2 regions of the Actinoplanes sp. NPDC049681 genome follow, and region 2 is predicted to be linked to the other one. Evidence: riboswitches for the same ligand, from Rfam matches in the RefSeq annotation. Region 2 holds a riboswitch; the other holds the start of a gene.
What was found. Region 2 has a riboswitch for ZMP and ZTP ahead of ACIBO8_RS34355 (bifunctional 5,10-methylenetetrahydrofolate dehydrogenase/5,10-methenyltetrahydrofolate cyclohydrolase). Riboswitches for the same ligand answer to the same signal wherever they lie in the genome.
Positions count from the first base shown of each region.

Region 1: it holds a riboswitch for ZMP and ZTP, as region 2 does, so the genes downstream of both, ACIBO8_RS36635 (glycine hydroxymethyltransferase) here and ACIBO8_RS34355 (bifunctional 5,10-methylenetetrahydrofolate dehydrogenase/5,10-methenyltetrahydrofolate cyclohydrolase) in region 2, are expected to answer to the same signal.

Region 1 is NZ_JBITLP010000013.1:80,999-85,401, forward strand. Features, by position in the region: gene ACIBO8_RS36630 (L-dopachrome tautomerase-related protein) at 1-347, opposite strand, end outside; gene ACIBO8_RS36635 (glycine hydroxymethyltransferase) at 429-1,853, opposite strand; ZMP/ZTP riboswitch at 1,873-1,964, opposite strand; gene ACIBO8_RS36640 (cation:proton antiporter) at 2,043-3,602, shown strand; gene ACIBO8_RS36645 (discoidin domain-containing protein) at 3,725-4,403, opposite strand, start outside.
Region 2 is NZ_JBITLP010000011.1:38,285-42,687, forward strand. Features, by position in the region: gene ACIBO8_RS34345 (hypothetical protein) at 1-1,031, shown strand, start outside; gene ACIBO8_RS34350 (hypothetical protein) at 1,028-1,924, shown strand; ZMP/ZTP riboswitch at 1,972-2,053, shown strand; gene ACIBO8_RS34355 (bifunctional 5,10-methylenetetrahydrofolate dehydrogenase/5,10-methenyltetrahydrofolate cyclohydrolase) at 2,069-2,962, shown strand; gene ACIBO8_RS34360 (glycoside hydrolase family 26 protein) at 2,952-4,007, opposite strand; gene ACIBO8_RS34365 (polysaccharide deacetylase family protein) at 4,004-4,403, opposite strand, start outside.

The DNA of each region.
Region 1 (4,403 bases), on a different contig from region 2:
ATGCAGACCAGCTTGGGGCCACCGACCTGCGTGTCCTCGAACATCGGCGAGCCGGTGTCGAGAACCCAGAGCCGGTTCGCCGGGTCGACCACGACGCTCTGCACGGACACGAACGCCCTCGGGTCGTCGTTGCCGGCCGGAGTGTTGTGCGCCTGGTCGGGATAGGCGACGACGCTGCCGTCGCGCAGCTCACCGACGGTGAAGACGACCTCGTCGCCCCATTTCGGGAAGTTCACGAAGATCCGGCCGCCGGCCGACACGGCGACGCCGGTGGGCATCGGGCCGCAGTCGAACGTGTGCACCGTCTCCAGCGAGCCGATGGGCTCGGCGGCGGGTTGGTCGATCATCGGAAGCGGATACCCCCGGCGTCACCCGCTGAAACAGACGGAACGAGCCCGGCTGGAGCCGGGCCCGTTCCCTCGTGGTTCTCAGAAGCCCAGGTCGACGCTCGGGTAGAGCGGGAACGCGGCGAGCAGCTCGTTGGCCTGCTTGCTGACCCGGTCGGCGACGGCCGGGTCCAGGTCGAACTTGGCCTTGGACGCGCCGGCCTTCGTCTGCGACAGGACCGTGTGCATGAGTTCGGCGATCTGGTCCATCTCCGCCGTACCGAGGCCGCGGGTGGTCAGGGCCGGGGTGCCGATGCGGATGCCGGACGTGTACCAGGCGCCGTTCGGGTCCTGCGGGATCGCGTTGCGGTTGGTGACGATGCCGCTGTCCAGCAGCGCCTGCTCCGCTTGGCGGCCGGTCAGACCGTACTTGTCGACGTCGATCAGGACCAGGTGGTTGTCGGTGCCGCCGCTGACCACCGTCGCGCCGCGCTTCATCAGGCCCTCGGCGAGCGCCTGGCTGTTGGCGACGATGCGCTGCGCGTAGTCCGCGAACTCCGGCCGGCGCGCCTCCGCGAAGGCGATCGCCTTGGCCGCCATCACGTGGCCGAGCGGGCCGCCGAGGACCATCGGGCAGCCGCGGTCGACCTGGTCGGCGAGCTCCGGCTGGCAGAACACCGCGCCACCGCGAGGGCCGCGCAGGCTCTTGTGGGTCGTCGTGGTGACGATGTGGGCGTGCTCGATCGGGTTGAAGTCGCCGGTGAAGACCTTGCCGGCGACCAGGCCCGCGAAGTGCGCCATGTCGACCATGAAGGTCGCGCCCACCTCGTCGGCGATCTCCCGCATGATCCGGAAGTTCACCTTGCGGGGGTACGCCGAATAGCCACCGACGATGATCAGCGGCTGGAACTCGCGCGCCGACTCGCGCAGGGCGGCGTAGTCGATCTGGCCGGTGGCCGGGTCCACGCCGTAGCTGCGCTGGTCGAACATCTTGCCGGAGATGTTGGGGCGGAAGCCGTGGGTGAGGTGGCCGCCCGCGTCCAGCGACATGCCGAGCATCCGCTGGTTGCCGAACGCCTGGCGCAGCTCGGCCCACTCGGCGTCGGTGAGGTCGTTGACGTTGCGCTTCTGCGCCTTGGCCAGCGCCGGAGCCTCGACCCGGTCGGCGAGCACCGCCCAGTACGCGACCAGGTTGGCGTCGATGCCGGAGTGCGGCTGCACGTACGCGTACGGCGCGCCGAACAGCGCCTTGGCGTGCTCGACGGCGACCGACTCGACGGTGTCGACGTTCTGGCAGCCGGCGTAGAAGCGGCGGCCGATGGTGCCCTCGGCGTACTTGTCGGAGAGCCAGTTGCCCATCGCGAGCAGCACGGCGGGGGACGCGTAGTTCTCGGACGCGATCAGCTTGAGGGACTCCCGCTGATCGTGCAGCTCCTTGGCGATCGCGTCGGCGATCCGGGGCTCGACGGCGCGCACGGCGTCCAGCGCGGCACGGAAAGCGGTCGATTCGGCGTTCAGCTCAGACATCGGACCTCCCTATCACAGGTGATGAGGCCCAGGCGCACGGCAGTCACCCCGGTGGGTGGGACCGCTCCCCGATGGTCATCCATCTTGAACGCGCCAGTCACGGCCCGCGGACGAGCATACCGGCGCCGGGCGCCCCGGTCACATCCCTTCCAGGCGCCCGCGCGTGACGTGGATCATTAGCCTGGGCGGGTGAACGGTGTCCAGATCCTGCTCATCGCCGCGGCCGGCATCGCGATCTCCGCGCTCGCGCACCGGCGGGGCATGCAACCCGGCCTCATCGTCGTGACGCTCGCGGCGGCGGTCAGCTTCGTGCCCGGGATGCCGCGGCTCGAGCTGGAGAGCGAACTGCTGCTCGCCATCGTGGTGCCGCCGCTGCTGTACTCGGCCACCCGCGCCGCCTCGTTCTCCGGGTTCAACCAGAACCTGCGCGCGATCATCAACCTCGGCGTGCTGCTGGTGGTGCTCACCGCCGGCGCGCTCGGCGTACTGTCGTCGTGGTTGTTGCCGTCGCTGGGCCTGGCCGCGGCTTTCGTCATCGGCTCGGTGCTGGCGCCGCCGGACACGATCACCACCGTCTCGCACGGCGCGGAGCTCGGGCTGCCACGCCGGGTCACCACGATCCTGACCGGCGAGAGCCTGGTCAACGACGCCACCGCGCTGACCCTCTTCAGTATCGCGGTCGGTGCGGTGAGCGGCGACCACACCTCGTGGGGCGGCGGCATCCGGGAGTTCTTCTACAACGCCGGCGTCGGTCTCGCGATCGGGGCCGGGCTGTCGGCGGCGACCCTGTCGATCCGCAAGAGGCTGGGGAATTCCACGCTCGAGACGGCGCTCGTGCTGCTCGTACCGTTCACCGCATTCCTCCTGGCCGAGCAGGTGCACGCCTCCGGCATCCTCGCGGTGGTCACGGCGGCCTTCTCGATCAGCATCAACACCTCGATGGATCCGCGGCATCAGTACCCGGGCGCGTACCGGACCCGGCTGCAGGAGGAAGCGTTCTGGCCGGTCGTCGACTTCCTCCTCGAGACGTTCGTTTTCGCGTACATCGGGCTGCAGCTCCGCTTCGTCGTCGAGGAGCTGCGGGCGGACGAGGACCCTGGTCTGACCCGTACGCTCGTAGCCGCCGGCGTCCTGCTGCTCGCGGCGATCGTGGTGCGCCTGGCCGCCGTCTACCTGCTGTTCGGCCGCTGGCGCCTCAACGAGCTGCTGAACAAACGACGCCGCGAGGCCGACCCCGTGCGGGCACGGCGAGCGGAGGAGTACAGGACGCGCCGGATGCGCGGACGGAGGCGGTTCGACACTCCGCTGGGCCCACCGACCGCGCGGGAAACGCTGGTGGTCGGCTGGACCGGGATGCGCGGCATCCTCACCCTGGCGGCCGCGGCGGCGATCCCGGAGACGACGTCCGACGGCCGGCTGTTCCCCGGCCGCGGGCCCGCGCAGGCCATCGCCCTGGTCGTCACGCTGGGCACCCTGCTCATCCAGGGTACGACCGTGCGCTGGCTCGTACGCCGGCTCGGCATGGACGTCCGCGCCGAGACCGAGCAGGCGGCCGCGATGCGCGTCCGCGGCGAGGAGATCGCCGCGGGCGCCGCGACGGGCAACGCAGACGGCGACTTCGACCGCCGGCGCAACGCCCTGAGCAAGGCGGTCATGGAGGGGGAGCTCGACGAGGACACCGCCCGGAACCTGATCGCCGAGCTCGACCTGCGCCAGGCCGCCCAGCACACCATGCCGAAAATGCCGTGAAACCGGCCGCCCTCCCGGCGAAGGGTCGCGCCATGTCCACGACGCTGCACTCGTCCCGGCTCCGCACCCGGCGCCACCGCACCGTCTGGCCGAAAGCCGGCTCACCCTCTTCCAGCTGACGGTCAAGTGACCGCCAGCTCCACGAGTTCGGCGTCGCCGGGACGCCAGTCCTCCACCACGATGGCGACATAACGGGCCCGGTCCTCGAGCGGTCCGTACCTCAACCCGTCCGCCGAGGCCTCGGTATGCCAGCCCGGCCGCCGACCCTTCGTCCACGCGGCCCGGACGCCCGTCACAGGAACCACGTCGCCCAGGTCGACCACCATCCGACCGGCCGGACCCGGACGCCACGACGTTCCCGGATTCCCGTCGACTGCCCGCTCCGGTGAGGTCATGCCCGCCGGCAGCGGCGAGGTGGGGAACGTGGTGCGGCCACGGGCGAGATCGGCTGTCGGGGTCACCGGGCCGCCCGGCATCGAGACGCTGCGGGACTTGCCGGCGGGTACGCGTACGGTCTTCGACCAGTGACCGCAGTGGAGCGTGACAACGGCTCGGTGCTTGGCCGGGGCGGTGACGGTGACGTGGTGCGAGTCCTGGACGTCGTAGCGCGTGCCGACCGGGGGATCGCCCGCGACCGTGAAGCGGGGCGGCTCGACGCGGGCTGTTCCGCCGTTGAGGCTGATCGGCCATTCGAGGCCGTCCTTGGTCAGCACCTGGCGGCCGCGGTAGAGCTTGTACCGTCCCGGGATCCGTACCCTCACGTTGCGGACGGTGTTCGGTGAGAAGTTGAAGATGCTCAGG
Region 2 (4,403 bases):
CCCTGATCATGCCGGCGGTGGCCCTGGTGGTGGTCGCCACCTGGATGCTCACCGTGGCCCGTGACGTGCTCGGTTACCTCGAGGCGCCGGTGGAGCAGGTCGGGCAGACCATCTCGAACCTCTTCAGCGGACGCTCCGAGGCGTCGTCGACCACGGCGGCGGTCAGCGTCGGCCAGCTGCTCGTGCAGGGCACCGGCCTGCTGGGGCTGTTCGTGCTCTACGCCGCCCTGGTCCGGGACATGATCCACCGCCGGGACCGGGACTCCTGGCGGTGGGCGGCGGTGGTGGGCGGCGCGGTGTTCTTCGCCGGCAACGGCGTGCGCTTCCTCGGGCAGAACGGCCCGGAGATCGCCGGCCGGCTCTCCACGTTCACCTACGTGCCCATCTCGATCCTGGCCGCCATCGCGCTGGTCCGGGGCGTGCAGATCATCCCCGCCAAGGACGCGGACGGGCACCGGTGGCGCGCGGCCGCGCCGGCGATCGACTTCATCCACCCGGGCGGCTGGAACCTCTACAGCCGGGTCGCCGCCGGCTCCGCGATGATCACCCTGCTGATGGTCGGTGCCCGGGCCGGCGGCTGGCCGCCGCTGGGCTCCATCCTGCCGGGCCCGTACCTGGCCGGTGGTTTCGAGCGGTCGGTCGACGCGTACGGCGTGCACACCGCCGACTGGGAGCGGCGCACCCTCGGGCCGGGGAACCGGATCGGCGGCGACGTCACGTCGGTGTCGCTGGCGTCGACGTACGGCCGGCAGGACCCGGTCCGCGAGGTCGGGCCGCTGTACTACGCCGACGACTGGGGGCTGGAGGAGGACCAGTTCGTCTCCGACCTCGCCATCCAGTACCTCGTCGTGGACAAACGCCTGTCGGAACAGCTGCCCGAGGGCGAGGCGTACTTCGAGAACGACCCGAACGCGGGCTCCATCACCCGGCCGCTGACCACGACGCAGATCGCCAAGTTCGACTCGCTGACCGACGTCGACCGCCTCTACGACAACGGCACCGTCCGCGTCTACCGCATGGGGGTCCAGTGAACACGCTGCTCACCCGGATCGTCGCCGGGCTCACCGTCGCCGCCGGTGCGGCCGTCCTGACCGGCTTCAAGCCGCTGACCGTCGCCGGCGGCCTGCTGCTGGCCCTCGTGCTGCCCGGCGTCGCGGTCACCGAGGCCCTGTTCACCCGCCGTACGCTCACCGCGGTCGAGCGGACACTGCTGGCACCGGCGCTGAGCATGGGCGTGCTGGTCGTCGCCGGCTTCGCGATCTACCTCTGCGGCGTCCCGCTGGACCGGCTGTCCTGGACCGTGGCGACCGGCAGCCTGACCCTCGTGGCGCTCGCTCTCCCCATGGTGCTGCCGAAGCGCGCAGCGGTCGCCCCGGCTCCCGTCGGGGAGGAGCCCCGGCCGGTGGTCGAGCGGCGGTCCCGCATCGACCTCACCCCCCGGGACGCGACGGTGATGGCCGAAGCCCGGACCATCATCATGTCCGTGGCGCCGCCCGAGGACGAGGAGCAGGCGGCCGCCGAGGAGAAGGCGCAGCGCAGCCGGCTGGTGCGTCAGCTGCTGCCGCTGGTGCTGGTCCTGGCGGTGCTCGGCGGCGCCAGCTGGCTGTCGTTCGGCACGTCGCGGGAGACGTTCGAGACGACGGTGACCGCACTCTCCGCCGCGCCGTCCGGGCCGGTGGACGCGCGGGGCAACCGGGTCGTGGCGGTGTCCGCGTCCGGGCTGGTCGCGTCGGACGGCCCGTACACGCTGACGGTGAGCGCGGCGGCCGGCGGCACGCCGACCCGCCGGGTGATCACGCCGGTCGGCGACGGCTCGTGGAGCGAGCAGCTGACCATGCCGGGCGACCAGCGGATGACCGTCAGCCTCTACCGGGCCGGCGACACCGGCGCCTTCCGCACCCTCTACATCAGCGCGGTCGAATAGCGCGGGTGACACCGCTTCGGCGCGCGCGGGGACGCACGGCATACTGGTCCGCGACACGCGACTGGCGGCATCGAGGATGGACCACCATCGGGGAGCACGTCGTGGGCGCCGTCCGCCTGGGTGCCCACGCTCTGGGAGACGCGCATGTCCGAAAGCCCTGAGGCGCCGGCTCACGAGGCCCGGCTCCTGCCCGGCAAGCCCGTCGCCGACGCGGTCCTGGCCGACGTCGCACAGCGGGTGGCCAAGCTGCGCGAGGGCGGTGTCCAGCCCTCGCTGGCCACGATCCTGGTCGGCGACGACGACGCCAGCGCCGGGTACATCCGCATCAAGCAGCGCCAGGCGGCGGAGCTCGGTTTCGTCTCTCCACACGAGCACCTGCCGGCCACCGCGACCCAGGACGACCTGCACCGGGTGATCGACCGGCTCAACGCCGACCCGGCCGTGCACGCCCTGCTGATCCAGTACCCGCCGCCCGCGCACATCGACTACGACGCCGCGCTGATGACCGTCGACCCCGACAAGGACGTCGACGGCATGCACCCGCTCAACCTGGGCCGGCTCTCGGTGGGGCTGCCCGGTCCCCGGCCGTGCACCCCGGCCGGCATCGAGGCCCTGCTCGCGCACCACGAGATCCCGGTGGCCGGGCGCGAGGTGGTGATCCTGGGCCGCGGCGCCACGATCGGCCGGCCGCTGGCCATGCTGCTCTCGCAGAAGCGGCCGACCGCGAACGCGGCCGTGACCGTGGTGCACACCGGCGTGCCGGACTGGCAGCGGTACACCCGCCGGGCCGAAATCCTGGTCGCCGCGGCGGGCGTGCCGGGCATCATCCAGCCCGACCACGTACGCCCGGGCGCCACGGTGATCGGTGCGGGCGTGCGCTACGAGGGCCGCCGCCTGCTGCCCGACGTGGCGGAGGAGGTCGCCGCGGTCGCGGGCGCCATCACCCCGCGGGTGGGCGGGGTCGGCCCGACGACGGTCGCCATGCTGTTCCGCAACGCCGTCGAGGCCGCGGAGAAGGCCGCCGGCGTCAGCCGCTGAAGCGGGCGCTCTTCGCCATCGCCACGAACGCCGCGAGCGACTGGGCGTCGGTGTCGATGCGCCACTTCTCGTTGTACCCGGGGTGGGTGTCGGTGTCGAACCAGCACACCCCACCCACCGCCGGGTGCGCCCCGACCCAGTCGGCGAAGAGCGTGATCCAGTCCGCCTTGGTCCGGCCGCCACGGTCCACGGCACCCACCTCGGTGATGAGGATCGGCTTGCGGGCCGCGTACGAGCGGTAGATCGGGCCGAACAGCGTCTCCGGCTTCTCGTGGTGCAGGTTGTAGCCGGAGACGCCGACCCAGTCGACGTACTTGTCCCCGGGGTAGAGCGCGGCGAACGTGTTCCAGTCGGCGACCGGCGACGAGTTCCAGTTGGGGCTCCACACCCAGGCGACGTTGTCGGCGCCCTGCTCCCCGAAGATCCGGTGCAGGCGCTTCCACGATTCGACGAAGCCCTTGGCGTTCTTGTCGTTGCGGACGGCGCCCCAGCCGTACCAGTCGCCGTTCATCTCCCAGGCCCAGCGCAGCAGCAGCGGCCGGCCGATGCTCTTGAGCCGGCGGGCGGCGCGGGCGATGAGGTCGTCGCTGGCGCCGGAGGTGATGTCGGCGTAACGGGTGCCGCGCCAGGACACCATGGGGAACGCGTGCGCCGGCAGCCCGTCGATCGAGCGCGGCAGCAGGTCGTCCCAGTCGTAGAACACGTGCACGATCCGCTCGTCGCGGCCGGTCTGCTGCCGGCGCAGCTGCTGCGCCTGGGCACGGGTGGTGCCGGACAGATCCAGGTACGCCCCGAGCATGGCCTTGCCCGGGCGGAACGGCACCGTGCCACCGCCCTTGGTCACCACCGGCGGCGGCGCGGGCACGGAGGCACGCGGGGCTCCGGATGCCGACCGGCCGGGTGAACTGGTCGCCTCGGCGGGACCGTCCTGCGGGCGGATCCGGAGCGCGGCCACCGCGGCCGCCGGGACCGCCGCGGCCGCGGCGATGCCGAGCACCTGGCGGCGGCTCAGCGCGCGGCGGGGCGCGCGGTGGGCGGGGCTCATGTCAGGTTCCGGCCGGTGGCCCGGGCCACCCGGCGGACGACCCGCCATCCGGGCTGGGCGAGCTGCTTGAGCCGCGGCACCAGCGGCGAGCCCCCGCCGCGCACGAGGTGCACGAGGTCGGCACCGGTCATGTCCGGGGTCGGCTGGAACCGGGGTACGGCGAAGCGCCGCTCCCCCGGCGTGTGCAGCCGCCGGCCCACCTCGGTGGCGTTGTCGTGCCCGGCGGCGAGCACCGCCGCCCGCACCTTGGCGCCGTTGTAGCCGTGGGGATAGGCGAAGCTGCGCACCCGCCGGCCGAGGCGCTGCTCCAGCTCGTCCTTGCTGCGGACGGTCTCCTCACGCAGCTGGGCGGCGGGCAGCACGTCGAGCGGGTGGTGGACCAGGCTGTGGTTGCCG